DNA from 2 places in the Mesorhizobium sp. M7A.F.Ca.MR.148.00.0.0 genome. Region 2 is predicted to be linked to the other one. Evidence: riboswitches for the same ligand, from Rfam matches in the RefSeq annotation. Region 2 holds a riboswitch; the other holds the start of a gene.

Region 1 (15,412 bases), on a different contig from region 2:
AGGACGAACTTGTCCGAGATCACAGCGTCAAGACGACCGTTGGTCAGGTCGGTGATCGCCTCTTCCTGGGTCGGATAGAGCTTTGCCTCCGCGCCTGCCTTGCCATACTCATTCTGGGCGTAGTCGGCCTGCGTGGTCGAAGCCTGGGCGCCGACCGTCTTGCCGGCAAGGGCCGCCGGTTCGGTCGAGGTGAGATCGCTGTCCTTCGGCGCCACCAAAGCCAGCGGTGTCGTATAATATTTGTTGGTGAAGGCGACCTGCTTCTTGCGCTCCTCGGTGATGCTCATCGAGGCGATGATGGCGTCGAATTTCTTCGCCTGCAAAGCGGGAATGATGCCGTCCCAGTCCTGGGTGACGATCTCGCACTCGACCTTCATCTGCGCGCATAGTGCATTGGCGATGTCGATGTCGAAGCCTTCGACCTTGCCGTCAGCCGTAATGGTGTTGAACGGCGGATAGGCGCCCTCCGTGCCGATCTTGATTTTCTCCTGCGCCTGCGAAAGCGAGCCGGCCGCCACCACCAGCATGGCAGCGCCTGCTGCCGATATGATCCATTTTGAAATCTGCATTTTCTTGGTTCCCCTTGAACGCCGGCATCTTGACGACCAGCAAGGCAGCCAAGCATGGCGAGCCAGCGCAGGCAAGTATTTTGCCTGACGGCGGCGCTCAGCGCGCGGCGCGGAAATGCTTGGACAGCTTCAGGCCCTGCGCCTGGTAGTTGGAGCCGAGATCGGTGCCATAGAGGGCCTGCGGCCGCTTCAGCATATGCTCGTAGACCAGCCGGCCGACGATCTGGCCATGGTCGAGAATGAACGGCACTTCATGGCTGCGCACTTCCAGCACCGCCCGGCTGCCCGTGCCGCCAGACGCGGAGTGGCCGAAGCCCGGATCGAAGAAGCCGGCATAATGGACGCGGAATTCGCCGACCAGCGGATCGAAGGGCGTCATCTCGGCGGCGTAGAGCGGCGGCACGTGCACCGCCTCCTGGCTGACGAGGATGTAGAACTCGTCGGGATCGAGCACCAGTTCGCCGGCGCCGCTCTTGTGGATCGGCTCCCAGAAGTCGACGACTTCCTGCGCGGCGCGCTTGTCGACATCGACGAGGCCGGTGTGATGCTTGCCGCGGTAGCCGACCAGGCCGTTTTGGTCGCCGTTGAGGTCAATCGACAGCGCGATGCCGCCGCCGGAAATGTTCGGCGGCTCGGTAGCGACCAGCATCTCGGCGCGATGCAGGGCGTGCAGCTCGGCTTCCGAGAGCAGCGCATTGCCGGTGCGGAAGCGGATCTGCGACAGGCGCGAGCCGGTGCGCACGACGATCGGGAAGGTGCGGGGGCTGACTTCCAGAAAGAGCGGGCCATGATAGCCGGCAGCGATCTTGTCGAACTCGTGGCCGCGATCGGTCATGACGCGGGTGAAGATGTCGAGCCGCCCGGTCGAGCTCTTCGGATTGGCCGAGGCCGAAATGTCCGCCGGCAGCGCCAGGCTTTCAAGCAAGGGCACGATGTAGACGCAGCCGGTCTCGAGCACCGCGCCCTCGGCAAGATTGATCTCGTGCAGCTGCAGCCGGTCGAGCTTTTCCGAGACCTTGTGGTTGGGGCCGGGCAGGAAGGAGGCCCGCACCCGCCAGGCCTTGTCGCCGAGCCTGAGATCGAGACTGGCCGGCTGGATCTGGTCGGCGTCGAGCGCACGCGCCGACTTCAGCGCGCCGGACTGGAACAGCGCCGATATGTCCTGATCGGGAAGAATGCCTGTCTGCCGCAAGGCTCCACTCCTAGGTCAGACGTTTTTCTTGTCGCAGGTTCTGGTCGCAAAACCGTGGAACACTTTTGCGGAACCTGCTTGGTACAAACCTCTTAATGAAGCCGGCAATTGACGCAAGCGCGGTGCGGGTCTAAAGGGTCGTTATCCCGTGGTGATTTGGCCGGTCGGCTTGCAGCCACGTTAAACAAGTCGCTAAAGGACCGTCGGGCCGCAAGGCCGTATGGACCGGTTGCGACTTTCGCGGCCGGTTTTTTTGTGTCTGGAAGAAAAGCGATGAGCACCAAGAAGCACAACTGGAAGCCTCAGACGGCACTCGTGCACAGCGGAACGCTGCGTTCCGGTTTCGGCGAAACGTCGGAAGCGATCTACCTCACCCAGGGCTATGTCTACGAAACGGCGCAGGCCGCCGAAGCCCGTTTCAAGGGTGAGGAACCGGGCTTCATCTATTCGCGCTACGCCAATCCGACCGTCGACATGTTCGAAAAACGCATGTGCGCCCTGGAAGGCGCCGAAGACGCGCGCGCCACCGCGTCGGGCATGGCGGCGGTGACGGCCGCCCTTCTGTGCAGCGCCAAGGCCGGCGACCATATCGTGGCGGCACGTGCGCTGTTCGGCTCCTGCCGCTGGGTGGTCGAGACGCTGGCGCCGAGATACGGCATCGAGGCGACGCTGGTCGACGGCACCGACATCGCCAACTGGGAAAAGGCGGTCAAGCCGAACACCAAGCTGTTCTTCCTGGAAAGCCCGACCAATCCGACGCTGGAAGTGGTCGATATCGCCGCTGTCGCTTCGCTTGCCAATTCGATCGGCGCAAGGCTGATCGTCGACAATGTCTTCGCCACGCCCCTGCAGCAGAAGCCCTTGCAGCTCGGCGCCCATATCGTCGTCTATTCGGCGACCAAGCACATAGACGGCCAGGGGCGCTGTCTCGGCGGCGTGATCCTGTCGGACAAGAAGTGGATCGACGAGAACCTGCACGACTATTTCCGCCATACCGGCCCAAGCCTTTCGCCGTTCAACGCCTGGACGTTGCTGAAGGGCCTGGAGACGCTGCCGCTGCGTGTGCGCCAGCAGACGGAAAGCGCGGGCAGGATCGCGGATTTCCTGGCCGAGCGGCCGGAGATCGCCCGCGTCATCTATCCCGGGCGCGCCGACCATCCGCAGGCCGATATCGTCAAGAAGCAGATGGCGGGCGGCTCGACGCTGATCTGCCTCGACGTCAAGGGCGGCAAGCAGGCGGCCTTCGCCTTGCAGAACGCGCTCGACATCGTCTTGATCTCCAACAATCTCGGCGACGCCAAGAGCCTGATCACCCACCCGGCGACGACGACGCACAAGAATTTGAGCGATGAGGCGCGCGCCGAGCTCGGCATCGGGCCGGGCACGCTCAGACTTTCGGTTGGGCTGGAGGACACCGACGATCTGCTCGAGGACATCGCGCAGGCGCTGAAGGCCAGGTAGGAGGCTTCAGGCGCCGGACGGCGTCTCTTCCAGCTCGGCCGTCTTGGTGCCGATGGTCATCGCATTGCCGCGCCAGTCGACGGCGCCGCCGAGCCAGCCGCGTCCCCACATCGCCGGCAGGATCAGGTCGCGCGCCATGATCGCGGCGACCATGCGTGGCGACAGGTACCAGCCCTTGGACCAGGCCAGGGCGCACTCCGGAAGGTAGAAGGCCGCCAGTACGGCAATGGCGGTTGCCCAGAGGCTGAAACCGGCACTGGCTGCGGCAATCAGCGCAAGCACCAGCGGCACCACGGCGCCGGTCAGGATTTCGGGTGCGAAGAACAGCGGGAAAGTGACGCGGCGCAGGCGCGCCCAGCGGGCCTGACGCGACCAGATCTCGTCAAACGAGCGCCGGCCAAGCGGCTGCTCGAAGGGGGCGGCGACGAGATTGACGCGCAAGCCGAGGCTGTTCACCAGCTTGGTCGCGGCGGCGTCCTCGGCGATCTCGGCGGCCAGCGCGCGGATGCCGCCATTGGCGTCGAGCATCGGCTTGTTCCAGAGCATGCTCTTGCCCTGGGCAAAGCCAAGGCCGAGCGCCTCGCCGGCATATTGCCAGCGCGCCTGCAGCGTGTTGAGGAAAGCGCATTCGACCTCGGCCCAGAAGCCGGCAGGCCGGGAGCCGATCGGCGTCGAGCAGACAAGGCCGGTGCCGGGCCGCCAGGCAGCCATCAGGTGCTGGACGTAGTCTCTCGGCATCAGCACGTTGGAATCGGCCAGGACGACCCAGTCGTGCCGCGCCGCTTCCCAGCCCTTGACGCAATTGTTGAGTTTCGGATTGGCGCTGATGCGGTCGTCGCCGATAAGCAGCCGGGCTGGCACTTTCGGAAACCGGACGATCGTCCTGTTTATCAATTTGACCACCGGATCGTCGGCATGGGCAACGCAGAAAATCAACTCGTAGCGCGGCCAATCGAGCGAGAAGGCGCGTTCCAGCGTCTCCTGCGTGAACGGCTCGACGCCGCGCGACGGCACGACGATCGACACCGGCCGCGGCTTGGCGGCCGGCGGCCCAATGGTGTGGCGCCGTTTCAGACGCGAAGCGGCGAGCACGATGCTGGCGAGATTCGAGAGGATGAGGACAGTTGAAAGCGTGGCGGCTATGAGAGTGAGTTCCATCGAAATCCGGTCACTCCAGGAAAACCGGTCCGCAAGATGGCCGGTTTCAACAGTTCAGCAGAGCGCCCGAGTCGCGCATCACCAGTCCGCGCACACCATCATTGTCATATGTCACTTAAATGACATTCTTTGTCGGCACCTGCCCGCGAGGTCGGCCAGAGGAGGCTTCGGTCGGTTGACCTAACCGCACAGAGCGCCGAAAGTTCCGCTGGAACCGTTTTTTGGAGCCGCTTATGTATAGCGCCGTCACGCGCAACATCGAAGTGCAGGTCAGGCCATTCTATCTGGAGGACCGTTCGGATCCCTCGGAGAACCGCTATGTCTGGGGCTATCAAATAACGATCGACAATCAGTCGGACGACTTCGTGCAGCTTCTGTCGCGCTATTGGCATATCACCGACGGCACTGGCCGGGTCGAGGAAGTGCGCGGCCCCGGCGTCGTCGGCGACCAGCCCGAACTCAATCCCGGCGACAGCTACCAATACACGTCCGGTTGCCCGCTCTCGACACCATCCGGCATCATGGTCGGGCACTACACGATGCGCAACAAGCGGGGCGAGACATTCGACATCGCCATTCCGGCGTTTTCGCTGGACCTGCCGGGGACGCGGCGGACGGTGAATTGATTTCGCCTCACCGGCCGCTCCGCGGCCGGTGAGGCGTGGTTTTCTCTCTACTGCGCCGCGAATTCCGCCGGGTCGAAGTCATATTGCTTCGAGCAGAATTCGCAGGCGACGTGGATGCCGCCGTCCTCTGTACTGTCCTTGATCTCCTGCGCGGAAAAACCCTCGAGGATGCCGTGGATCTTGTCCCTGGAGCACGAGCACTGGTCGGCGACCGGGACGCCGCCGAAGACGCGCACGCCATGCTCGTGGAACAGCCTGTAAAGCAGCCGCTCGGCACCGATTGTCGGGTCGATCAGTTCGGTCGGCTCGATCGTGCCGAGCAGCGCCAGCAACTCCTGCCAGGAATTGTCCACCGGGTCGTGGATCTCCTCGCGCGGATCGCCATCGCCACCCGGCAGGTCCGGGACGCGCATGCGCTCGGGCGACTGCGGCAGGAACTGCGCCAGGATACCACCGGCGCGCCACTGCTCGCGGGCGCCGCCGGGACCGGGCGTCAAAAGCTTGGCCACCGACAGCCTGAGATCGGTCGGGATCTGCTCCGACTGGCGGAAATAGGTGCGTGCCGCATCTTCCAGCGTCTCGCCATCGAGCTGGACGATGCCTTGATAGCGCTGCGTATGAGCGCCCTGGTCGATGGTCAGCGCCAGCACGCCGCTGCCGAGCAGGGTCTGCTGCGAGGTTTCGCCGGCCGCGACCAGCGCTTCCAGCCGGTCGGCATCGAAACGCGCATAGGCGCGCAATGCCGAGGGCGTGGAAAAATCCGCGACCAGCATGTCGACAGGCCCGTCGGTGCGGGTTTGCAGGATGAATTTGCCCTCGAACTTCAGCGAAGTGCCGAGCAGCACGGTCAGCACACAGGCCTCCGCCAGCAGGCGGGCGACCGGTTCGGGATAATCGTGGCGGCTGAGGATGGCGTCCAGCATCGGCCCGAGTTGGACCGTGCGGCCTCGCACATCGAGAGGGCCGACCTCGAACGGCACGACGTGATCGTCGCCGGCATAGCCGAATTCGCCGAGTTTGGGGTGATGTTCAGTCACTTGATAGGTTTCCAACATGACAAAGCTCCAGGGCGCGGCCATGCCGCCCTCCGGGGCGCATGCGTCGAAACGCGCTTGATTTGCGTGATGCGGCGCAAATAGGCATCACACCCCCGCAGATCAAGCTCCCGGGGATCAAGCGCCGAGACACTTCAAGCGCCGAGACACCAGGCAAGCACGGCCTTCTGGGCATGGAGCCGGTTCTCGGCCTCGTCGAAGACCACCGAATGCGGCCCGTCGATGACCTCGTCCGTCACTTCCTCGCCACGATGCGCCGGCAGGCAATGCATGAACAGCGCGTCCGGCTTGGCCTTGGCCATCAGCTTGGCGTTGACCTGATAGGGCGAGAACACGTTGTGGCCGCGGGCGCGATGCTCCTGACCCATCGAGACCCAACAATCCGTGACGATGCAGTCGGCCTGATCGACGGCTTCCTCGGGCGAGCGGGTGAAGTGCAGCTTGCCGCCATGTGCCCGCGACCAGTCGATATGCTTCTGCGCCGGTTCGCTGCCCTCGGGCACGGCGACGTTGAGGTTGAAGCGGAACCGGGCCGAGGCCTCAAGCAAGGAATGCAGCACATTGTTGCCGTCGCCGGTCCAGGCGATGGTCTTGCCGGCGACCGGACCGCGATGTTCCTCGAAGGTCATGATATCGGCCATCAGCTGGCAGGGATGGGTGTCGTCGGTCAATCCGTTGATCACCGGCACGGTGGCGTTCTCGGTCAATTCCAGCAGGCGCTCATGCGAGGTGGTGCGGATCATGATCGCATCGACATAGCGCGACAGCACCTTGGCGGTGTCGGCAATGGTCTCGGAGCGGCCGAGCTGCATCTCGGTGCCGGTCAGCATGATGGTCTCGCCGCCGAGCTGCCGCATGCCGACGTCGAAGGAGACGCGCGTGCGCGTCGACGGCTTGTCGAAGATCATTGCCAGCACCTTGCCTTCGAGCGGTTTGGTGCGTTCGCCGGCCTTGAGGCGCGCCTTTCGCACCACCGCATCGTCCAGCATCAAGCGCAGATCGCCTTCGGAAACGGTGGAAAGATCGGTGAAATGGCGAACTGACATCTGCAATGGTTCCGGGATTACTTCGCCGCGGCGGAAGCGATCGCCTCCGCCAGGCCCTTGGCGCCGGCGCGGATGCGGTTGAGCGCCTCATGGATCTCGGCGTCGGTGACGGTGAGCGGCGGCAACAGGCGAATGACGTTGTCGCCGGCCGGAACCGCCAGCAGGTGCTGGTCGCGCAAGGCCATGTTCACCTTGGTGTTGGGCATGGCGCATTTGAGGCCGAGCATCAGCCCGGCACCCCTGATGTCCTCGATGATTTCGGGAAATTCGTCGGCGACCGACGCCAGCCCCTGCTTCATTAGCAGCGCCTTGCGCTGGACATCTTCGAGGAAACCGTCTTCCAGCACGACATCGAGCACGGCGTTGCCGACGGCCATGGCAAGCGGATTGCCGCCGAACGTGGTGCCGTGCACGCCAGCGGTCATGCCGACGGCCGCTTCATCCGTGGCAAGGCAGGCGCCCATCGGGAAGCCGCCGCCAATACCCTTGGCGATCGCCATGATGTCTGGCGTAACACCTGACCATTCATGCGCGAACAGCTTGCCGGTGCGGCCGATGCCGCACTGGACCTCGTCGTAGATCAAGAGCAGGCCGTGCTGTTCGCACAATTGCCTGAGCCGCTTCAGCGACTGCGTCGGCACCGGGCGGATACCGCCCTCGCCCTGCACCGGCTCGATCAGGATCGCGGCCGTCTCCGGCGTGATCGCCTTTTCGGCGGCCTCGATATCGTCGAAGCCAACCTGATCGAAACCTTCGACCTTGGGGCCGAAGCCTTCGAGATATTTGTACTGGCCGCCAGCCGCGATGGTCGCCAGCGTGCGGCCATGGAAGGCGCCCTCAAAGGTGATGACGCGGAAGCGCTCGGGATGTCCTTTGACGAAATGGTAGCGCCGCGCCGTCTTGATCGCGCATTCCAGCGCCTCGGCGCCGGAATTGGTGAAGAACACCTTGTCGGCGAAGGTGGCGTCGGCCAGCCGCTCGCCAAGCCGGCTCTGCCCCGGAATCTCATAGAGGTTGGAAACATGCCAGAGCTTGGCGGCCTGCTCGGTGAGTGCGGCGACCAGATGCGGATGGCTGTGGCCCAGCGAATTGACGGCGATGCCGCCGGCGAAATCGAGATATCGCTCGCCCTTGTCGGTAATCAGCCATGTGCCTTCCCCGTGGTCGAAGGCCAGGGGTGCGCGAGCAAAGGTCTCGTAAAGCGCCGAACCGCTCATTATATGCGTCTCCGGTACCGGAAAATCAAAAAAGCCGCCAAAGCGGCGGCCTGTGCGGCTTATCCCGTTTTTCGGCCATGAAGTCAACGAAAACGTCGCGTAGTGGCGCGCGGCAAGCCCTCCGACGGGACGCCGGCTCATCAGCGACCGGGCAAGTTGGGGAAAACCGAAAAAACCGATTCGTGTTGCACTTGGGACTCTTGTCACCGAGTCAGCGCATAGAGTAGTTGTAGTTGAGAAATAACTAGATTTCGTGCGGCGGACCTAATCACCAGATATATGTGGTGTCTGCCCCGGCAAATGTTGCCGGGTCGGGAGAAGGATTCCGATTGCCGCACGCTTAGAGGAGCGCGGTCTCATGAACTGGACTGACGAGCGGGTAGAACTCTTGAGAAAACTGTGGTCGGAGGGTCTGAGCGCAAGCCAGATTGCTGCGCAGCTTGGAGGGGTCAGCCGCAACGCGGTCATCGGGAAGGTGCATCGGCTGAAACTGTCGGGCCGCGGACGCTCGACCGCCACACCGGCACGCCAGAAGAAGGCAGCGCAAGGATCGACCGTCCAGAAATCGGTATCACGCGCTGCAACCACGGCACGCCATGTCACGACATCGATCGGCGCGACCGCCTTGCAGACGCAGTTCGACGCCGAACCCGTGGCACGCCATTACATCCGTCCGGTTGAGAATGTCGTGCTGCCGATCTCGCGGCATCTGCAACTGGTCGAGCTGACCGAGCGAACCTGCAAATGGCCGAACGGTGACCCGCTTTCAGAGGACTTCCATTTCTGCGGCAACGAAGCCGCCGAAACCGGACCCTACTGCAAATATCACGCCCGCGTGGCGTTCCAGCCGGCATCGGAGCGGCGGCGGAGTCGCTGAGCGAATAGCGAATAGCGAATAGCGAATAGCGAATAGCGAATAGCGAATAGAAACGGCTTGCCTTCCGTCACAGGAAGCAAGCCGTTTTTGTGTTCGCTATTCGCTACTCCCTATTCGCTCTCTTCTCACAGCCAACCGTTCTTCCTGAACCGCCAGTAGAGAAACGTGCAGATCAGCGCGATCGCGGTCAGCACCACCGGGTAGCCGTACTCCATCTTCAGTTCCGGCATACTGTCGAAGTTCATGCCGTAGATGCCGGCGAGCGCCGTCGGCACCGCCAGGATGGCGGCCCATGAGGCGAGTTTCTTGGTGTTGGCCGTTTCCTGACTCTGGCCGACCAGGAGGCTGGCCTCGAAAGCGAACGCCAGCACTTCGCGCAGGCTGTCGATCTTCTCCTGGACGGTGCGGATGTGGTCGGTCACGTCGCGGAACAGCGGGTGCATGGCGGTATGTATCTGCGGCAGCTCGGCGCTGGTCAGCCGTCGGCAGACTTCGACCAGCGGAAGCGCGGCATTGCGCAGGCGCAGGAGATCGCGGCGCAGCATATAGAGCCGTTCGATGTCGGGAGCGGTCATCGGCTTCAGCAGAACCTTGTCCTCGATCGCCTCGACTTCGTCCTCGATCTGCTCGAGCACCGGCATGTAATTGTCGACGATGAAATCGAGAATGGCATAGAGGACGAAATCCTCACCCTTGGCCAGCGAGTGCGGGCAGCTTTCCCAGTGCTGACGAACGGCGGCATAGGACGTCGAGGGACCGTGCCTGACGCTGACGATGTAGCCTGAGCCGACAAACAAATGGGTCTCGCCGAAGGTGACCCGACCGTCGATCAACTGCGCGGTGCGGGCGACGATGAACAAGGCGTCGCCATATTGCTCGATCTTCGGCCGCTGGTGCGGGTGCTCGGCATCCTCGATCGCCAGCTCATGCAGGTGAAACTGCGCCTGGACGCGCAGCAACAGGTTACGGTCGGGCTCCAACAGGCCGATCCACACGACATGACCGGATTTCTTTGCCCATTCGCCGGCTTCCTCGATGGGAATGTCGGCGATGCGGCGCCCCGCCGTGTAGACGCCGCAAGCGATAATGCCGGATATCGGCCCAGGCGCCGGGGTCAGGTTCCGAACATTTTCCATCACGACCTCCCGGAGCAAATCCACGGACGAGGATAGAAGCAAAGCCCGGAAAGCTTAGCGTAAATCGGGTGACGGTTCGAGAGGCGCGTTCACTTCACCGGCTGCGTCTCGGAAAGACTGATTTTGTCGGTCTTGTCACCCTTGGGCCGCTCAGCCGGCAACTGATCGCCGGTGACGATGTAATAGATGGTCTCGGCGATGTTGGTGGCGTGATCACCGATACGCTCGATGTTCTTGGCACAAAACAGCAGATGCGTGCAGGGCGTGATGTTGCGCGGATCTTCCATCATGTAGGTCAGCAATTCGCGAAACAGCGATGTGTACATGGCGTCGATCTGGTCGTCACGATCGCGCACGAAGCCGATTTTCTCCACCGCGCGAGACGCGTAGACGTCGAGCACTTCCTTCAGCTGGGTCAACGCCAGGGTGGACAGAGCCTCGAGGCCGCGGAACAGGCTGGTCGGCTGGCGTCCATCGGTGACGGCGACCACCCGCTTGGCAACGTTCTTGGCGAGATCGCCAACCCGCTCGAGGTCGGCGGAGATGCGAATGGTCCCGACGATCTCGCGCAAATCCGCCGCCATCGGCTGACGCTTGGCAATGATGATGATGGCCTTGTCGTCGATTTCGCGCTGGCCCTCGTCCAGTACGGTATCGTCGCGGATGACCTTCTGGGCAAGGCCTGGGTCGGCATTGACGAGAGCGGTAACCGCCTGCTCGACCATGCGCTCGGCATGGCCTCCCATCGCGGCGATGCGCTTCGACAGATATTTCAACTCCTCGTCATAAGCGCTGACGATGTGCACGGACTGCATGGCAAAATGCCTTCCCACGGGGTGTTTTGATTTTGAGTCGTTTCCTCGAATCCCCGCTGATACGCTAGCCGGATGACAGAAAAAAGAAACAGTCCCTTTGAATTAGGGCGATATCAGTGAGTCGGCAAATGAACCGAGAATGCCGCGCCGTTGCCGACTTCGGACTTGATCGAAAGCCGGGCGTTGTGGCGCGTCAGTATATGCTTGACGATCGACAGGCCGAGGCCGGTACCCTTCTGGGTCCGGCTGGTCTCGACGTCGACGCGGTAGAAGCGCTCGGTAATGCGCGGAATGTGCTCCTCGGGAATGCCAGGGCCAAAGTCCCTGATCGTTACGTCGATGCCCGGCTCTGATCCGGCATCGCTATGCACTATGGATACAACCACGCGCCCACCCGACTGCCCGTATTTGCAGGCGTTTTCCAGGAGGTTCTCGAAAACCTGGAAAAGCTCATCGCGATCGCCAGGCACATGAAGCGGCCCATCGGCGTAGTGCCGCTCGATGGCAACGGCGTTTTCGCTGGCCAGCGGTCCGAGCGAGTCGATGACGCTGTCGACTGTCTGCCGCAGATCCACCTCGGTTCCCGGCTTCAGATAGGGTTTCATCTCGAGCCGCGACAGCGACAACAAATCGTCGATCAGACGCGCCATGCGACCGGTCTGGCTCTGCATGATCTGCAGAAACTGGTCGCGCGCCGCCGCGTCGTTGCGGGCTGGCCCGCGCAGCGTTTCGATAAAGCCGGCGATTGAGGCGAGCGGCGTGCGCAGTTCATGGCTGGCATTGGCAATGAAATCGGCGCGCATGCGGTCGATCCGGCGTGCTTCGCTCTGGTCCTTGAACACCAGCACATAGAGATCGGTGGCGTGACCGACCGAGGACACACTCACCCGGTAGGCCCGTTCGACCGGCAGCTTCTCCATGTAGTCGACGACATCGGAGGCGATATCGCCCGACAGTACGCCATCCAGCAGGGTCTGCATCTCCGGCGCCCGGAATTTCAGCGACAGCGACATGCCTGGCGCGATGCCACCGAAGGCGGCGAAGGCGGCGGCGTTGGCATGGACGATGGTGGCGGTCCGGTCGAAGATGATCAGCGGATCGGCGACGGCGGCGGCCAGATATTCACCAGAGAGCCGCTGCAGGCCGATGGCCTCGATGGCAACGCCGCTGCCGGTGGATTGGCGCGCGCCGGTGGCCGGCAGTATTGCCGCTGCAAGCAGCAACAGCAGCGCCGCGAGGACGACATAGGCTGAAATCCCGGCCAAGGCATAGACGGCGACGACTGCGGTGACGCCGGCCGCAAGCTGCCAGCGGCTATGCCACAGCCGTGCCGCCATGGTTTGCGTGATGCCTCTCTGCTCTGTATCCAGGTCAGCCATTCGCTCGTGGACCTGCCCCCATGTCTTCGCACCCGGTCGCACGGTGGCGGAAAACTTCCACTAGACCGCTTGCCGCATGACCCCGAAAATCGGGAATCGATTTTCGGAAAGGATCATGCGCAAATTAAAAGTGCTACAGCGTCCTTTGCGCATCCAAACGGACGCGCGGCGCTGTAGTGGCTCCCCATAGCATGAGTCCGGAAGCTGGAAAGGGTTCGTCTCGATGAAAAAAGCCAAGGAAAGTCCCGCCGCGCCAACTTCGGGGCCGCTGAAGATCAGGATCGGCGGCAAGGAGAGGGAGTTCGACATCGAAAATCCCGTGCTTCCCGACTGGGTCGAGGACAACAAGCTGATCGCTGGCGGCTATCCCTACGACAAGAAGATGAAAAGCGACGAGTATGACGAGATGCTCGAGAAGCTGAAGATCGAGCTGGTCAAGGCGCAGGCCTGGCTGCAGTCGACCGGCAAACGGGTGATGGCGCTGTTCGAGGGTCGCGATGCTGCAGGCAAGGGCGGCACGATCTTCGTGGTGCGCCAGTACCTCAATCCGCGCACGGCACGCAACGTGGCGCTGACCAAGCCGACCCCGACCGAGCTTGGGCAATGGTACTACCAGCGCTATGTCGACCACTTCCCGACTTCAGGCGAATTCGTCACCTTCGACCGCTCCTGGTACAACCGCGCCGGTGTCGAGCCGGTGATGGGTTTCTGCACCCCGCAGCAGCACGAGCAGTTTCTTGAGGAGACGCCGCATTTCGAGCGGATGATCTCCAACGAGGGCATCCACTTCTTCAAATTCTGGCTGAACATCGGCCGGGAAACGCAGCTCGAGCGCTTCCATGACCGTCGCTACAGCCCGCTGAAGAGCTGGAAGTTTTCGCCCATCGACGTTGCAGGCATCACCAAGTGGGACGACTACACCAAGGTGCGCGACACCATGTTCGAGCGCACCCACAAGGAATTCGCGCCGTGGATCATCGTACGGGCCAATGACAAGCGGCGCGCGCGGCTGGCGATCATGCGGCGCATCCTGTCGTCTCTGCCCTATGAGGGGCGCGATCTCGAAATCATCGGCAAGGAAGACAAGAAGATCATCGGCGAAGGGCCGTCATTCCTCGGCAAGCAGGATTGACGCTTCCGCGCCGCGCGGCCTTGGCCGCGCGGCGCGTTCCTTGAGGCTTTCGCTCAGGCCGCGAGCCGGGCGATGCGTTGCAATCGCCGCAGCGTGGTGTCGTCCTGCAGCGCCTGCTGGAAAAGCGAAATCTCCTGATCGATGCGGTCGCAGAGGGCCTCGGTGTTCCCTTTCAGCAGGCCGCGCGTCTGCAGCAGGGCTGCGACCGGCTTCTTGACAAGCTGTCTCGCCCGGCCGAGCGCCGCTTCCTCGACGGTGCCGCCCGGCACGATCTCGGCGACGAGGCCGAGCGCCCTGGCGTCCTCGGCGCGAAGCGTGTCGCCGAGGCAGAAGAAGCGGAAGGCACCGGCATAGCCGAGCTTCTGCGGCGCCAGGATGCTGGTCGCCGCGTCCGGCACCAGGCCGAAATCGACGAACGGCACCCTGAACGTGCTCTCATCGGACGCGATCACCATGTCGCAATGGAACAGGATGGTGCAGCCGACACCGACAGCATCGCCGTCAACGCAGGCAAGGATGGGCTTGGGAAACGTCGCCAGCGTGCGGAACAGGTCGGTGACGGCGGCAATCAGTTTCTGGTGCTTGGTGGCGTCGAGGAATTCGGAGAAGTCGCCGCCCAGACAGAAACAGCCTGCCAGGCCGCGCAGCACGACGACGCGAACCTCCTCATTGTCGGCGGCTTCATGGAAGGTCCTTGCCAGGCTTTCGTAGGCTCTCCTGTCCAGCACCGGCCGGCCGTCGCTCGACGACACGGTGACGACCAGCGTGTGGTTGCGAAGTTCAGGTTGCGGGTGTGTGCTCATGGCTGTCTCCGATCTCATGACGCACGCCTTTGCCCGAGCATGTCGGGATATCCCCTGGCCAGCACGGGAGCAAAATGATTGCGGCGCGACCGCACCACATCGAGGGTGTGTTCGTTGAAGGTCAGCAAGGTGGCGACGACCTGCTGGTTGCCATAGGTGCGCTGATAGCCCAGCGGGGTCGCCAGGAAATGCAGTTGCAAGGCGCGCAGCACCCACATCGGCTCGAACTCGATGATCACCTTGTCGACGCCGCGCTTCAGCCCCCACTCGACGAAACCGGCAATCAGTTCGGTGCCGACGGTCGAAACGCCACGACGGCCATCACGAAAACCGGGAGCCACCGCGTAGCGGGTCAATTCCCAGATGTTTGGACCCGATGGCGGCGTTCCTTCGGAAAGATCGGTCAAGACCTCGGTCAGCAGATGTGGCCGCGTCGTCGGCAACATCCTCTGATAACCCGCCACTTCACCGCCCCTGATGACGATCTGATGGACCGCCTCGTCGTGATCGAACTGGTCAAGTTCGAGCCCGTCGGGACGCCTGAGGTCATCCCACCCCATCTCTTCGACGAATATCTTGTAGCGCAACCGATGGACGGCCTCCCAAAGGTCGGGACGTTCCATCAATTCCTGGGTTGTAAGGGAAAAAAGCATTCCGCCGTCTCCTGCGTTCAGAGGAAGATACGGCCGTGCTTTGATGAGAAAATTGCGTGATCGCGTAGGCAAAAATTCCAGGTCGGCACGGCCGACCTAACTAATGTAGCCGCGCCGTATCGCTTCCGCGACGGCCTGCACCCTGTTGACGGCACCTAGTTTGCTTTTGGCGTTAAGAAGATGTTTCTCCGAGGTGTGTTCGGAAATGCCGAGGATTTGCGAAATCTCCCATTCGGACTTGCCGACGGCGGCCCATTGCAGGCATTCGCGCTCGCGCGGCGTCAGCACGATAT
Region 2 (15,412 bases):
GTTTCGGCGATCTCGAGATCGACCCCGACGCAATTGGAGGGCGCGTGCTTCCGGCGCTCGATGCCAGCGGCGATGTGACATTGAAGAACGGCGTCGCACTGATCGGCACGCAGGTGAAGAGCCTTCGTGGCCAGACGATCGAAATCCGCAACCTTGACCTGTCGTCGGGCACGGCGCGCATTACCGTTTCGGGACCGCTCTCGGTCGATGCCGAGGGCCTGGTCAACGCCGACCTGATGATCAGGCTGAAGGACCCGAAGGCGGTGGCGGCCATCCTTGGCGCCGCCATACCCGAGCAGAAAAGCCAGATCGAGCAGGGTTTTTCTGCCTTGGCGGTGCTCGGCAACGAACCGTCGATGCCGCTGAAGGTGGTCAGGGGCAAGGCCTCGCTCGGCTTCATTCCGCTGGGCAAGATCAAGCCGGTCGAATAGCTCAACCATGGCAAAACCCGTGAAGCTGCTGAGCGTTGGCGCCTTGACGCTGGACACCATCCTGCGCGTCGAGACACTGCCTGTGCATCAAGGCAAGTTCATTGCCTCCGACGGCGTCCAGATCGCCTCGGGCATGGCCACCAGTGCTGCCTGCGCCGCGCATCGCCTGGGTGCCGAGGTATCGCTGTGGGCGAGTGCGGGTGACGATGCCGTCGCCGACCAGCTCATCGCCGGCATCGAGGCCGAAGGCGTCGATTGCACCTTTGTGCGCCGCGTCAGAGGCGCCCGCTCGGCGCTGGCCTCGATCCTGGTCGACGCGCATGGCGAGCGCATCATCGTGCCGTTCTATGACGGGCTTGCCCAGGCCGATCCCGAAGCCTTGCCGGTCGCCGACCTCACGGCATTCGACGCCGTGCTGGTCGATGTCCGCTGGCCGGGCGCGGCAGCGTTGGCACTCAAGGCGGCACGCGCCGTTGGGCGTCCGGCGATCCTCGATGCCGACACCGCACCGCTGGAATTTCTGGAACAGCTGTTGCCGCTCGCCACGCACATCGTCGCTTCGGAAACGGCGGCGCGCATCGTCTGCGGCCAGGCGCTCGATCCGGAAGCGGCTTGCGCCGATCTCGCCAGCCGCACCGACGCCTTTGTCGCGGTAACCGGCGGCGCGGCGGGCTGTTGGTGGCACGACCGTCGCGCAGGCTGTGTGCGCCATGTCGCGGCGCCGAGGATCAAGGCAGTGGATACGCTCGCCGCCGGCGATGTCTTCCACGGCGCCTTCGCCGTCGGGTTGGCGGAAGCCATGCCGGTCGAGCAGGCTTTGCGCTTTGCCAGTGCGGCCGCCGCGCTCAAATGCCTGCGCTTCGGCGGCAGGCTCGGTGCGCCGAACCGGGCCGAGACGCTGGCCATGGTTGCGCAGACCTGGCCTGCCTGAAAATCAGTTTAGCTCTTTGCCGGATGTTCGACAGCCTGGCGGCCAAAATCGGGCACGTCGATGTCCTGGCCGGCCTCGATGATCGAGCGGCGCACCGCGCGGGTGCGGGTGAACAGGTCGAAAAGCTTTTCGCCGTCGCCCCAGCGGATCGCGCGTTGCAGCGACGCCAGGTCTTCCGAGAACCGCGCCAGCATTTCGAGAATGGCGTCCTTGTTGTGCAGGCAGACATCCCGCCACATGGTCGGGTCGGAGGCGGCAAGGCGGGTGAAGTCGCGGAAGCCGGAAGCCGAATATTTGATCACTTCGGACTTGGTCACCGACTGCAGATCATCGGCGGTGCCGACGATGTTGTAGGCGATGATGTGCGGCAAATGCGAGACGATGGCCAGCGTCATGTCGTGATGCTGCGGGTCCATCGTGTCGATGTTGGCGCCGCAGCGGCGCCAGAACTCCGACAGCCTCTCCAGCGCGTCCGGGTCGGTGTCGGGCAGCGGCGTGAAGATGCACCAGCGATTGTCGAACAGGTCGGCGAAACCGGCGTCGGGGCCGGATTTTTCCGTGCCCGCCAGCGGATGGCCGGGAATGAAATGGACACCTTCAGGCACATAAGGCTGCATCTGCGCGATGACAGACGCCTTGGTCGAGCCGACATCGGTGAGGATCACACCCGGCTTCAGCGCCGGCGCGATTTCCTCGGCCACCGCGCCGGATGAGCCTACCGGCACCGAAATGATGACCAGGTCGGCATCGCGGACAGCTTCTCTCGCATCGGTGGTATAGCTATCGCCCAGCCCAAGCTCCTCGGCTCGCGCCAGCGTCGTCGCACTGCGCGTTGATATGGCCACGTGACGGGCCAGCCCTTCGCGGCGGATGACGCGGGCCAGCGACGAGCCGATCAGGCCGATGCCGACCAGCGCGATCTTTTCAAACATCGGTGATGTCATGGTCTCTAGCTTTTCAGGAATGTCGTGAGAGCGGCGACAACGCCGCGATTGGCCTCTTCGGTGCCGACGGTCATGCGCAACGCGTTGGGAAAGCCATAGCCCGAAACGCGCCGCAATATATAGCCGCGCGCCGTCAGATAGTCGTCCGCCGCCGCCGCCGAATGCTTCTGGTCATCGGGAAAATGAATGAGGACGAAATTGCCGACGCTCGGCGTTACCCGCAGCCCGAGCTTTGTGAATTCCTCGCTCAACCAGGCAAGCCAGGTCTCGTTGTGCGCCACGCTGCGCTCGACATGGGCGCGGTCGCGGATGGCTGCGATACCGGCCTCGATCGCCGTCGCATTGACGTTGAAGGGACCGCGCACGCGGTTGATGGCGTCGACGATATGCATCGGCGCATACATCCAGCCGATCCGCGCGCCACCCAGGCCGATCTTGGAGAAGGTACGGGTCATCACCACGTTCTCGGTGCTGCCGACCAGCTCGATGCCGGCCTCATAGTCGTTGCGGCGGACATATTCGGCATAGGCCGCGTCGAGCACCAGAAGCACGTTCTTCGGCAGCGCGGCATGCAGCCGGCGAACCTCCTGGAACGGCACATAGGTGCCGGTCGGGTTGTTGGGATTGGCGAGGAACACGATCTTGGTGCGCGGCGTGACCGCGGCCAGGATGGCGTCGATGTCGGCGCGCTCGTCTCTTTCCTTGATCGTCACCGGAACGGCACCCGCCGACTGGATGTAGATCTTGTAGACCATGAAGGCGTGTTCGGTGATGACGGCCTCGTCGCCGGGCGCCAGATAGGTCTGCGCCAGCAGGCCGAGAATCTCGTCGGAACCGTTGGAACAGATGATGTTCTGAGGGTTGAGGCCATGCACCTCGGCGATCGCTTCGCGCAGCCGCCTGGCGGTGCCGTCGGGATAGATGTCGAGCTTGCCGGCAATCTCGCGCGCGGCTTCGATCGCTTTCGGCGAGGGCCCTAGCGGATTCTCGTTTGATGACAGCTTGTGGACCTTGGCGACGCCGGCGGGCGCCGTGCTCTTGCCCGGCACATAGGCGTCGATGTCCATGATGCCCGCACGCGGGGTTGGACGTGCCTGGTCCGGTGTCTGGCTCATGTCGCAAAATCCGTCGAGAACGCTTCCTGAGGGAAGCCGCAGCGGAAATACAAGCCGTGGCCTGCAATGTCGAGAGGCGACAGCCATCGCCCAGGGCTGGCCGTTGACGACGGCGCGCCACAGCCCTAGAAGGGGTGCGACTTCCGTGGTGATTTGGCCGGTCGGCTTGCAGCCACGTTAAACAACTTGCTAAAGGGCCGTTTGCATCCTGTAACCGGCTTTGCGACCGCAATGCCGGTTTTTTGTTGTCCGCGCCGGCCGGACACCCGTATCGGCATCGACTTTCGACAAGCGCGATGCGTGGGCTCAAAGTGTGAGATGGATGTCATGGCCGTTCTGCGTGCCCGCAAAACCAACAACGAGGTCGACCAACCGTCGAGCCCGGTTTTGCGTTTTGGATCCGACAAGCCGCTCAAGCTGGACGCCGGCACGCTGCTTTCACCGTTCCAGATCGCCTACCAGACCTACGGCACGCTGAACGATGCCCGCTCCAACGCCATCCTCGTCTGCCATGCACTGACCGGAGACCAGCACGTCGCCAGCACCAATCCGGTGACCGGCAAGCCTGGCTGGTGGGAAGTGCTGATCGGCCCCGGCAAGATCATCGACACCAATCGCTTCTTCGTCATCTGCTCCAATGTCATCGGCGGTTGCCTTGGGTCCACCGGTCCGGCCTCGACCAATCCCGCCACCGGCAAGCCCTATGGGCTTGACCTGCCCATTATCACCATTCGCGACATGGTGCGGGCGCAGCAGATGCTGATCGACCATTTCGGCATCGAAAAACTGTTTTGCGTGCTCGGCGGCTCGATGGGCGGCATGCAGGTGCTGGAATGGGCGTCGAGCTATCCGGAGCGCGTCTTCTCGGCGCTGCCGATCGCCACCGGCGCGCGCCATTCCTCGCAGAACATAGCCTTTCATGAGGTTGGCCGCCAGGCTGTCATGGCCGATCCGGACTGGCATGGCGGCAAATATTTCGAGCACGGCAAACGCCCGGAAAAGGGCCTGGCGGTAGCGCGCATGGCCGCCCACATCACTTACCTGTCGGAAGCCGCCCTGCACCGCAAGTTCGGCCGCAATCTGCAGGATCGCGAAGCGCTGACCTTCGGCTTTGACGCCGACTTCCAGATCGAAAGCTATCTGCGCCACCAGGGCATGACCTTCGTCGATCGCTTCGACGCCAATTCCTATCTCTACATGACGCGGTCGATGGACTATTTCGACCTTGCCGCCGACCATGGCGGCCGGTTGGCCGATGCTTTCGCCGGCACGAAAACCCGCTTCTGCCTGGTGTCGTTCACCTCGGACTGGCTTTTTCCGACCGAGGAGAGCCGCTCGATCGTGCATGCGCTCAACGCCGCCGGAGCATCGGTATCCTTCGTCGAGATCGAGACCGACCGCGGCCACGACGCATTCCTGCTCGACGAGCCGGAACTGTTTGCCGCCATCAACGGCTTCATCGGCTCGGCCGCCAGGGCGAGAGGGCTGGGCCTATGAGCGTCAACCGCGACCAGCGCGTCGACCTTGAAGTCGTCGCCAACCTCATCCCACCACAGTCGCGCGTGCTCGATGTCGGCTCGGGCGATGGCTCGCTGCTCGAATTGCTGCAGGACAGCAAGCAGGTCGACGGCCGTGGGCTCGAGCTGTCGCAGCGCGGCGTCAACGAATGCGTGGCGCGCGGCCTCTCGGTCATCCAGGGCGATGCCGACAAGGATCTCGAATTCTATCCCGACAAGGGCTTTGACTTCGTCGTCCTCTCGCAGACGCTGCAGGCCACCCGCAACCCGAAGCTGGTGCTCGACGAACTGCTCAGGATCGGCAATCGCGCCATCGTCTCCTTCCCCAATTTCGGCCATTGGCGTGTGCGTCTGTCACTGTTCGTCAACGGCCGCATGCCAGTGACCAAGGACCTGCCCTATTCCTGGTACGACACGCCCAACATCCACTTCTGCACCATCCGCGACTTCGTCAATCTGTGCGACGAGCTCGGCGCGACCGTCGAGAAGGCAACCGCTCTCGACGCCAACGGCCAGAAGATCGGCCTGTCGATGCCGTGGTGGTTCTGGAACTTCTTCGGCCAGCAGGCAGTGTTCCTGCTGAAACGGCAGTAGCCGCAAGCTATTCGAGGATGTCCGTGGCCTTGTGCGGATGTTGGACGCCGTCGGCAAACACCACGTCGGCCTCCGAATTGTCCGTGCGCAGCGCCAGAATCGCTTGATAGGCGGGCGAATTGTACCAGCCATGCACATGCTGCCTGTCGGGAAATTCGATGATGATCAGATGGCCCGGCCAGTTGTTCTCGATCACCTCGACATCGCCGCCATGGACCAGAAAACGGCCGCCGAAAGGTTCCAGCGTGGCATCGATCTTGTGCAGGTATTCGACGATCTGCGGGCCCATCGTGGCTTGGCGCATATGGGCGACGGCGTAAGCGGTCATAGGTGCACTCCCTTTCAATCGAGGCCGATTGCCGGCTCCACAGGCACAGATTGCCAAGGGTCGTGACAGAATTCGATTACCCCAAAAGTAATAAGAATGAGATGAGGCGATCAAGACGAATCGGCCTGCGCGATCCTGAGGCGGTTTCCAGTCTCCGGCCCTCAGGGTGTTGCCGTTGAGACGCAAGGTTGCGAATTCGGGGTTGCGGACGGATTGAACTCTGCAACCAGATGATGACACGGGAGCATGTTTTTCGTAGCGTCATGCCGGACGCGATGCCGAGCGAAGCACGGAGCGGGGAACCTGACCTATTCGATCGTTGTCGAAATGGAAAACGCCAAGTCCATCAATGAAGATGAGATCGGCGTTTCGTTCAGCGCTTTGGCACGGGAAATAGAAGCCGTGACGACAACCGGTCAATACCTGAAACCGGAGGTCATCGTCGTTCACAGCGGACCAGATACCGACACACCGCTTCTGCGGCATCGTCTCACCGAAATTGTTCCGCAACTTGGCATGGTAGCAAATACGGTCTTCAGCGCCTGCACAGGCGGCCGGTACTATGAGGTCAAGAACGCAGGCGCCGCGTTGGCCAAGGGCGACATCGTCATTTTCTGCGATTCCGATACAGTGATCGAAGACGGCTGGCTGTCGGCACTTCTCAAACCGCTCCAGGATCCGAAGACGATCGCCGTGAACGGTTACACCTATCTCGGCTGTGACGATTTCGCTTCGCGAACCTTTGCGCTTCTGTGGTTCTTCCCGCTGCGTGATGGTGATCGACGCTTTGCCTCCAAGCGCGCGATGAACGCGAACAATTGCGCCTTCCGCAGAAGCTGGTTAGCCGGCCATCCCTTTCCGGCCAGCAATGGATTCAAGGTTTCTTGCACGTTGCTCACCAGCCAGTTACGAGCAAGCGGGCATGATTTTGTCAGAGTCGATGCCCGGGCCAGCCATTATCCTCCGCGCGGTTGGCGCTTTTTCTTTTGGCGTGCCCTGGTCACCGGGCGCGATGCGGACCGGAAATATGTGGCACTGGCATCGCCATCCCAAGCCGCGCGAGTGCTGAAGGCGACAAGACGTTGGTTTTCGACATCCTGGAAAGTGGGCGGGCGTATTCTGACGCATGCAACTCGGCTCGGAATGCCGGCATGGCAGATCCCGTTTGCACTGATCGTCGGATTGGCCTTTTGCGCGCTGGTTTTTTGTGCACAAGCGGCCATGGCCCTTGGGCTGGTTCGGGACGAGGTTGAAAACGTGCCCCTCTACGTGGGACATAGCTGAAGCACTATGGTCAAAATGGGCAAAACCATCGAACCGATACCTCTCATCACGGTCATTACGCCGACCCACAACCGGCGCGAAACGGTGTTGCGCGCCGTGGAAAGCGTGCTCTCCCAGAGCATGTCGAGGCTTGAGCACATTGTCGTCGACGATGGTTCGACCGATGGAACCGAAGCGGCGCTTGCCCGTATCCAGGACCCGCGGCTGATCTATGTCGGGGCGAAATGGCGAGGCGCCAACGCAGCCAGGAATGCCGGCATCGAGCGCGCGCGGGCACCGTTGGTGACGTTCCTCGATTCCGACGACATCTACATGCCGCACCGGCTTGAACGAACCCTGACCTGGTTCGAGGAAAATCCTGCACTGCAAGTGCTGATCAGTTCGTTCGTGTCCCTGAAAGGCAATCGCATCACAAACTGCGTCAACCCCGAGGCGTTCGTGAGCCCCGCAATGCTGGAGCGGACGCTGGTTGGGCAGACCATCTTCATTGCCGGCTCTGCGATCACGGCTCGCCGCGAAGCCTTGCTGGCCATCGGCGGCTACGACAGCGACATCACCCGCATGCAGGATCGCGAATTGCTGCTGCGCCTTGCCCGGCGCTTCGGTGCGCAGTTGTCCAGGGATCTGGACTGGACGAAATACAATTCGGAAAACTCGATTTCCGGCCGCCGTGACGGCTATGTCGAGGCCTATGCGAACCTGATGGGCAAACATCCGCATATTGCCCATGCCTACCCGCACATTCCGCCTTACATGATCTCGCGGCAGCTCATCGCCGACATCCTGCGAGGCAGGATACCGGAGGCATTTCAGGGCTACATGGCCAACCGTTCATCCAAAACGCTTGGCTATTCGCTGCCGGAATTGATGCAAGGCTATGTCCATGGCCGGCGCTGGCGCCGCGATCTCTCCAACGAGTTTCGCAATCAATTTGGTGCCCGGCCCGCTTAAACCGAGAGGGATTCCGGGGAATGTGGAACGATTCTCCCTCCGGATCGCGTTAACCCCTCTGTCGAGAGCTCAACGGTCAAGTTCGGGAAAATACGGATCCGATAGAAACCGCCTGTCCCGTTCGCCTTGCAGGCAGTCTATCGGCGTCGCCGCGTCGATGGGGATGCTTCTCACCTCGTCCTGAATGCCGCTCACTTCCAGGAGCAGCTTGCGCCGGATGGCTGTCGAAAACTCGGCGGCGGCATAGATAGGCAGCACGAAGGAACCGGGTCCGCCGATCACGCACTGCGCATAATACTGGTCGAGATGGCTGAAGGTGGGCGACGGGCTGATCAGGATCGGCAGGCCGTTGACGACGATGCCTTTGGCAGTCGCCGCATCACGCGTCGCGGTGACCGGCGGCCCGATATTGTTCGGTCCGTCGCCCGAAATGTCGATGACGCTGCGTTCGCCCTGGAAAGACGTGCGGTCGAAAAGCTCGGTGCCGAAGGCCAGCGCGCCGGAAATCGAAGTGCCGCGAAAGCTGCGGAACGGACGAGCCGCGACCTTGTCGGCAAAGCTGTTGGCGCTCTCGGCGCTATCGATAATCTGCCAGCCGATGACAGCGTCGTCGCGCACCGTGCCGGCCCATTCGAAATAGGTCAGCGCTATGCGGCCCGTGGCGCCGGCGCGGACAGCCTTGATGAAGTCGGGATGCCGCAGCGCCTCGACATAGCCGGCCCGCTGCAGGGCGAACTCCTTCTCGTCCATCGACAGCGAGATGTCGACCGCCAGCACCAGCTCGACGTCGACGGCGAGCGCATCCGGCGGCGAGGCGGCCGGGGCAGCCTGGGCGCAGGCAAGACAGGCAAGCAGGCGCAGAGCATCAAGCATGGCCGTCGCCAGGATTGTTTCTCCCGAGGAGCTTCCCTCGCGATCGCGGCAAAATAAAGCTTTGCTTTCCTCGCCCGGAAATCAGCTCATTTCTTGCGGCGGGCGGCGGCTGGCGGCGGTTCGATCGCGCCGGCCCTGACGCGGGCGGGCTTCAGGGCTGGCGCACCGGAATCCTTGACGATCGTCAACGCGCGCGGGAAGAAGTGGTTGTTGTGCTGGCCGCGCCCGATGTTGAGGATCGCTGTCCCCGGCAAACGCTTCTCGAGCATCGACAGCACGCGTCTTAGCGATGGGCCGTCGAACGCATCCAGCGCCTCGTCGATGATCACCCATTTCGGCTGCCGCAATGCGAGCCTGGCGAAGGCCAGCGAGCGTTGTTCGTCATCGCCCAACTCATGGTCCCAACGCCCGGCGCGGTCGAGCGATGAGGAAAGCCGTCCCAGACCGACCTCGGCCAGCACCGCCAAAATGTCGGCATCGTTCGCCGGCGCGGGCCCGTTCGGGTGATCGAGGACTTCGCGCAACGTACCGACCGGAAAATAAGGCACGCGCGGCACGAATATAGGAGTTTCTCCCGCCGGCAGGCCGATGCGGCCGCTTCCCCATGGCCACAGGCCGGCAATGGCACGAAAGAACAGCGTCTTGCCCGCACCGGGGTCGCCGGTGATCATGACGCGCTCGCCGGGGCGGATTTCGACATGCGGGTCGGCGAGTCTGGTGCAACCCTCCGGCGAGGTCACTTCGAGCTTCTCGAAAGTCAGGCTGCCATTGACGTTTTGGCCGAAGGCAATGCGCTTTTCCGTGTCGTGCAGCGCATCGGTTTCATCGAGCGCGATGCGGAAATCGGCCACGCGCATCAGCGTGGCGCGCCAATCGGCAATGCTGCCGATGTTGTTGATGAACCAGCGCAAGGAAGAGTGGACCTGATTGAAGGCGCCGACCGCCATCATCAGCCCGCCAAAGCTGATATCACCTGAGAAATAGACCGGCGAAGCGACCAGTATGGGCGCCACGACGGTGATCCAGCCATAGGTGTCGGTCACCCAGGACAGGTTGATCTGGGCGGTGTAGATGCGCCGCATGGCACCCAGCACCGTGCCGAGATCGAGTTCGAGCCGCCGCCTTGCGTCGGCCTCGCCATGATACAACGCAATGGCATCGACATTCTCGTTGACGCGCACCATCGAGGAGCGCAGCTCGGCTTCGCGTGTATAGCGGTCGCTGTTCAGGCGGATGAGCGGGCGCCCGACCAGCCAGCTCAGCCAGGAGGCGATGCCGGCGTAAAGGATAGCGGCCCAGACCATGTAGCCCGGTATGGCCAGCGAGGTCCCGCCGATGTGGAACACGAAGCCCGAGGACAGCTCCCACAGCACCCCGACGAAGGACACGAGCAGGATGCACGACTGCAGCAGGCCGACGCCGAGATCGGTTGACAGGTCGGACAGATGCGCGGCGTCCTGCTGCATGCGCTGGTCGGGATTGACGCCGATGGCGCCGGCATTGGCCAACCGGAAGGCGCGCGCCGGCCGCATCCACTGATCGATCAGATCCAGCGTCAGCGCCTCGCGCAGTTTGAGCCTGATCATCTGGTTGAGCCAGGTCTGGCCGATATTGAGCACCAGCAGCCCGCCGGCGATCATCGCGAAAACGAGGAGTTGGTGCAGGAAGGCCGCCATGTCGCGGCGCGCAAGCGCATCGTAGAAAGGCTGGTTCCAGCGGTTGAGCAGAACCTGGCCGATCGACGTTGCGATGATCACGGCCATGATGCCGACCGATGTCCACAGCAACCATTTGCGAACCGGCGATCCCGCCAGTGCCCGCCGGATCGTCGCCACCTGATCGCGCAGGCTGCTGGCTTCGACCGCCACGGCAACCGGATGAACGGCGGCGGCATTGTCCGGTTGATCAGCCATGGCCGAGGTCCTTGCGTCAGTGCTGAAACCGGATGGAGAAACTTGACAGGCGTTCGTATGGGCTGCCGGTCCGCTTGCGACAGATAGGCAGGGAAACGAGGTCAGGCACGTTTGCCGTGATCACGAAGCCGTCACCCGCGCAGCCGAGGGCTTGGCATCGGTTTTGTGACGGCCAAGCCGCGTGGCGCCATGCGGCGACAGCACCGGCACGAAGACGCGGCGCGAGGCGCGCTGGACCACGGGCACGCCTTGATAGAGCCGTTTCTGCGCCTCGACGACGATGACGCCGGAAAAGATCGGCCACAGCCGGCGGCCGGCGCGCTCCAGCACATTGTGGAAGCGCATCATGAAACGGCGCTTCGACGGGGGAAAGAACAGCGCATCGGACCAGGCGGCGGGCGTGAAATTGGCCTCGCGAAGCAATTCGGTGAGCTGGCCGCGCGAAAAAGGCCGGCCATTGCCGAATGGGGTGTGCTCGAAGCGCGCCCAGACACCGCGCCGGTTGGGCACGACGATGACCACCCGGCCGGCCGGCGACAGCACGCGCCAGATCTCGTTCAGCGTCTCACGCGGGTTCTCGACATGTTCGAGCGAATGGACGAGCAGCATGCGGTCGATGCAGGAATCGACCAGCGGCAGTTCCTCGTCGAAGACCAGTGCCGTCGCCGTCGGCCCTGTCGCCGGCCAGACGACGGCGCCCTGCGTCGCCGGCATGAAGGCGAAGACCCGCTCGGCGTCGGAGCCGAACCGCTCCAGCCACGGCAAGGTGTAGCCCAGACCAACCAGCCGCTCGTTGGGCACGGCCGCCCATATCGACGACAACGCCATGGTGATCGAACGCTCGGCGAAACGGCCGAGTGTTGTCGAATAGAAGGAGCGAAGATCGACGATGTCGGAATGCATGGCAGGGATGTAGCCGTGATATCGGCGGGTTTCAACAAAAGGCCGCGACATCCGACATTCCGAGATGTCATTCGACATCCGGGATGACATCCACGCGCCGGCGCCCTATGTCTGCGGCCATAAACGGAGAGATGCGATGCCGGTCGAAATCGAACAGTTCATGTGCCGCAGCGACAATTTCGGCGTGCTGGTGCATGATCCCAAAAGCGGCCAGACCGCGATCATCGACGCGCCCGAGGAAGCGCCTATCCTGGCCGCGATAAAGCGCACCGGCTGGACGCCGACGATGATCCTGACCACGCATCATCACATGGATCACGTCGAGGCCAATCTGGCGCTGAAGGAGCGCTTCAAGCTGCGCATCGTCGGCCCGGAAGCGGAAAAGGCCAAGATCCCCGGCATCGACGAGACCGTCGAAGACGGCTCGGTTCTCCATCTTGGCGATGAAAAGATCGAAGTCATCGCCACGCCCGGCCACACCGCCGGCCACGTTTCCTACTATTTGCCGGCTTCGGGTGTGGCGTTCACCGCCGACACGCTGTTTGCGCTGGGTTGCGGACGGCTGTTCGAATGCAAGCCGCCGGTGATGTATGAATCGCTGAAGAAGCTGGCTGCACTTCCGGCTGAAACGGCCATCTATTGCGGCCACGAATATACGCTCTCCAACGCCCGTTTCGCGCTGACCGTCGATCCGACCAATTCGGCATTGAAGGAACGCGCCGCCAGGATCGAAAAGCTGCGCGCCGCCGACAAGCCGACGCTGCCGACGACGATCGGCGAGGAGCTGTCGACCAATCCCTTCCTGCGCTGGCACGATCCGGCGATCCGCAAGCATCTGGGGCTGGAGAAAGCTTCGGACGCCGAGGTCTTTGCCGAAATCCGCAAGCGCAAGGACAATTTCTAGGCCCGGTGGTATCGTCGCCATGACCAGCTCCGCAGAAATTATCGCGACGCTCGGGCTGAAGCCGCATCCGGAAGGCGGCTGGTATGCCGAGACCTTTCGCGATGGCACCGGCGGCGCGCGCGGCCATTCGACTGCCATCTATTTCCTGCTTGAGGAGCAGCAGGTTTCGGCCTGGCACCGGGTCAAGGATGCCGCCGAGGTCTGGCATTTCCACGCCGGCGCCCCGCTGGCGCTGGCGATGTGGGAGGAAGGCAGCGCCGTTATGGAGCAAGTCCTCGGCATCGATCTCGCAGCCGGTGAGCGGCCTCAGATCGTCGTGCCCGCAGGCTGGTGGCAGTCGGCGCGCAGCCTGGGCGAATGGACGCTGGTCGGCTGCACCGTCGCGCCGGGCTTCGAGTTTGCCGCCTTTGAGCTGGCCGAACCCGGCTGGCAGCCGAAACAACCCTAACTCAATAAGAACCCAAATTTAGCAGGAACCCAAGTGTCGTCGCGAGTTGCGCGGCGTAGTACAGCGCCCAGACGGCGAAGCGCATCCAGGCGCGGTGGGGCGAGATGGCGGCGACAAGGAATTTCTCGGTGGCGAGCAGCCCGTCCGATACCATGAACAGCACGGCGCCACCGATCGCCCACATATTGCTTGTTGTCAGCGCCGAGATGCCCATTGCCAGGATCGCGGCGATATAGACGGTGATCGGGATACGCAGGCTGGGACCGACGCGACGCCACAGCGCCGCCAGCATGATGACCACGAACAGCGCCATGGCGAGCGCGATCGCACCGCGCCACGGCTCGGCACCAAGCACTCCCAATCCGCCACCGCTGCGCAGGAACAGCGCGACATAGACGATGTGGGCGACGAGAAAACTGGCCAGACCGCCGAGAAACGCCTTTTCACCGTCGCGCGACAGGAATGCGTCGCCAGCGGCGCTGAGGGCGAGCGCGGCGACCAGCAGCAGCGGGCCGCCCTGCAGCCCGGCCAGAACGGCAAGCATCGCCACGGCAAGCGTCTTTGCCGCCGAGCGGGCGAGCGTCGACGGCATGCCTAGCGTGAACGCATAGATCATCGCCGCCGCCAGCGAAAAAATCAGTGTCGCATTGGCATTGGCGTCGATGCCGCCCGCAAACGGCATCGTCATGCCCGGCTCCGCCTTTGGATGCCCCGGGCTCCGCCTTCGGATGACCCGGCTCGGCTCTCGGTCGCGGCAGGCTTGCGCAGGAACAGGGATTTTGCGGCGAGCGCCGCGCCACCGGTGATGAGCACGCAGGCGGCGAGGATGCGCAGCGACGGCTCGGCGACGCCGGCCGCGATCAGCACCAGCGTCGACAACAGCGGTGCGGCGTAGCTTGCGGCACCCAACACCTGGATGTTGCCGCGCTTGACGCCGATGTCCCAGGCATAGAAGGCAGCGCCCACCGGCATCAGGCCAAGACCAAGCACCGCCAGCCACTGGCCGGCGCCGACGGGCAGAACGGTCTGTTCCAGCGCCAGGTGGCAGGCGAGCGACAGCACCGCGGTGGCAGCACAGAACCAGGTGACGATGCTGGTCGGCACCGACGGGAAGCGCCGCGACAACAACGAATAGGACGACCACAAGACGGCGCAGACGGCAGCCATGGCATAGCCGAAGGAATAGCGCGCGTCGAAGGCCAGCCCGCCACCCTTGGTGACGATCAGCACGGTGCCGGCAAGGCCGAGCAGCGCGCCGACGACATGGTTCCACGCCAGTTTTTCGCCCGGCATCAGCGCCGAGCCGAGCACGATCAGCAGCGGCCACAGATAAGCGATCAGGCTCGCCTCCACCGCCGGCGCATTGCGCAGCGCGGTGAAATAGAAGAAGTGGTAGCCGAACAGGCCGGCAATGCCGATCAGCCACACCTGCGGCGGCGTCTTCTGGCTCTTGTCGGGTGCCGGCATGAACAGCCGCGCGATGAGCCCGACCCCGGTGCCGATCGAGAAGGTGATCGCCGACAAGAGGAACGGCGGCACCTGGCCCGACGCATCGGTGAGCAGTGCGAGCAGCGCCCACATGGCGACCGCCGAAAAGCCGATCAGTGTTGCGCGCCCCATTCTGTCTCCAGTGGCGCGCCAATTCCGCGCCTGGCTATTGTACTGCTTCGAAACGCCCGGCGCTGATGGTCAAGGTGCCGATCTGCGTGCCCACCGTGGCACGGATCGGCGCATATACGCCGGTTTGGCCGAGCGGTGCAAACGTCACCATCATGCGGCTTTTGTTCTTGAGATAGTTGAGCGCCTTGCGGCCCTTGCGATAACCCGCCACCGGCTCGAAGCCCATCTGGCAGGTGACGGTGTCGCCCTTGTAGCCCGGGACCGAGATCGTGCCTTTCGACGCGTAGGTCAACGTCAGGTCGGCACGCATCTCGCCGTCATAGAACTTCACCGTGCGGCCGCAGACCTGGTCGAGACTGTCGGCATGAATGACGGTGGCGGCCATGGGATCGAGCACCGATGTCAGGTCGCCGGCACCGAGCGGCACCCAGTTCTTGGGGTCGCGTTTGCCCGGTGCCGGTACGACCTTCGTCGAGGTGACCCTGCCATTGGCAAAGCGGATATCGACCACCGATGCTTTCTTGCCGGAGGTGTAATCGGCGCGGAATGCCTGCGGCACCATCTTCTTGCCCGCAATCGTGCCTTTGGATGAGATCGTGCCGCGCGTATCGTCGAACAGCTTGGCGAGGCCGGCTGCGGTGACACTGCCTTGGATG

The links. A riboswitch is a leader RNA that binds a small molecule or an ion and turns the genes downstream of it on or off. The one in region 2 is predicted to bind S-adenosylmethionine.
Region 1: linked by a shared signal. The riboswitch ahead of EOB49_RS16580 (O-succinylhomoserine sulfhydrylase) and the one ahead of EOB49_RS02235 (homoserine O-acetyltransferase) in region 2 are both predicted to bind S-adenosylmethionine.

The regions. Positions count from the first base shown of each region.
Region 1 is NZ_RZTB01000039.1:249-15,660, forward strand. Features, by position in the region: gene EOB49_RS16570 (ABC transporter substrate-binding protein) at 1-569, opposite strand, end outside; gene EOB49_RS16575 (2'-deoxycytidine 5'-triphosphate deaminase) at 667-1,761, opposite strand; SAM riboswitch at 1,900-1,977, shown strand; gene EOB49_RS16580 (O-succinylhomoserine sulfhydrylase) at 2,035-3,222, shown strand; gene EOB49_RS16585 (ceramide glucosyltransferase) at 3,229-4,380, opposite strand; gene apaG (Co2+/Mg2+ efflux protein ApaG) at 4,614-5,006, shown strand; gene EOB49_RS16595 (Hsp33 family molecular chaperone) at 5,054-6,085, opposite strand; gene argF (ornithine carbamoyltransferase) at 6,196-7,107, opposite strand; gene EOB49_RS16605 (aspartate aminotransferase family protein) at 7,125-8,324, opposite strand; gene EOB49_RS16610 (GcrA family cell cycle regulator) at 8,683-9,201, shown strand; gene EOB49_RS16615 (magnesium and cobalt transport protein CorA) at 9,327-10,337, opposite strand; gene phoU (phosphate signaling complex protein PhoU) at 10,427-11,152, opposite strand; gene EOB49_RS16625 (ATP-binding protein) at 11,266-12,531, opposite strand; gene ppk2 (polyphosphate kinase 2) at 12,755-13,663, shown strand; gene EOB49_RS16635 (enoyl-CoA hydratase-related protein) at 13,717-14,466, opposite strand; gene EOB49_RS16640 (acyl-homoserine-lactone synthase) at 14,481-15,119, opposite strand; gene EOB49_RS16645 (LuxR family transcriptional regulator) at 15,216-15,412, opposite strand, start outside.
Region 2 is NZ_RZTB01000003.1:91,576-106,987, forward strand. Features, by position in the region: gene EOB49_RS02215 (DUF2125 domain-containing protein) at 1-431, shown strand, start outside; gene EOB49_RS02220 (sugar kinase) at 439-1,362, shown strand; gene EOB49_RS02225 (prephenate/arogenate dehydrogenase family protein) at 1,371-2,306, opposite strand; gene hisC (histidinol-phosphate transaminase) at 2,312-3,421, opposite strand; SAM riboswitch at 3,557-3,634, shown strand; gene EOB49_RS02235 (homoserine O-acetyltransferase) at 3,749-4,918, shown strand; gene metW (methionine biosynthesis protein MetW) at 4,915-5,532, shown strand; gene EOB49_RS02245 (DUF1330 domain-containing protein) at 5,540-5,860, opposite strand; gene EOB49_RS02250 (glycosyltransferase) at 6,188-7,144, shown strand; gene EOB49_RS02255 (glycosyltransferase family 2 protein) at 7,160-8,095, shown strand; gene EOB49_RS02260 (DUF1194 domain-containing protein) at 8,165-8,968, opposite strand; gene EOB49_RS02265 (ABC transporter ATP-binding protein/permease) at 9,055-10,881, opposite strand; gene EOB49_RS02270 (methyltransferase domain-containing protein) at 11,002-11,784, opposite strand; gene gloB (hydroxyacylglutathione hydrolase) at 11,921-12,688, shown strand; gene EOB49_RS02280 (cupin domain-containing protein) at 12,708-13,136, shown strand; gene EOB49_RS02285 (lysoplasmalogenase family protein) at 13,138-13,824, opposite strand; gene EOB49_RS02290 (EamA family transporter) at 13,821-14,756, opposite strand; gene EOB49_RS02295 (DUF3108 domain-containing protein) at 14,791-15,412, opposite strand, start outside.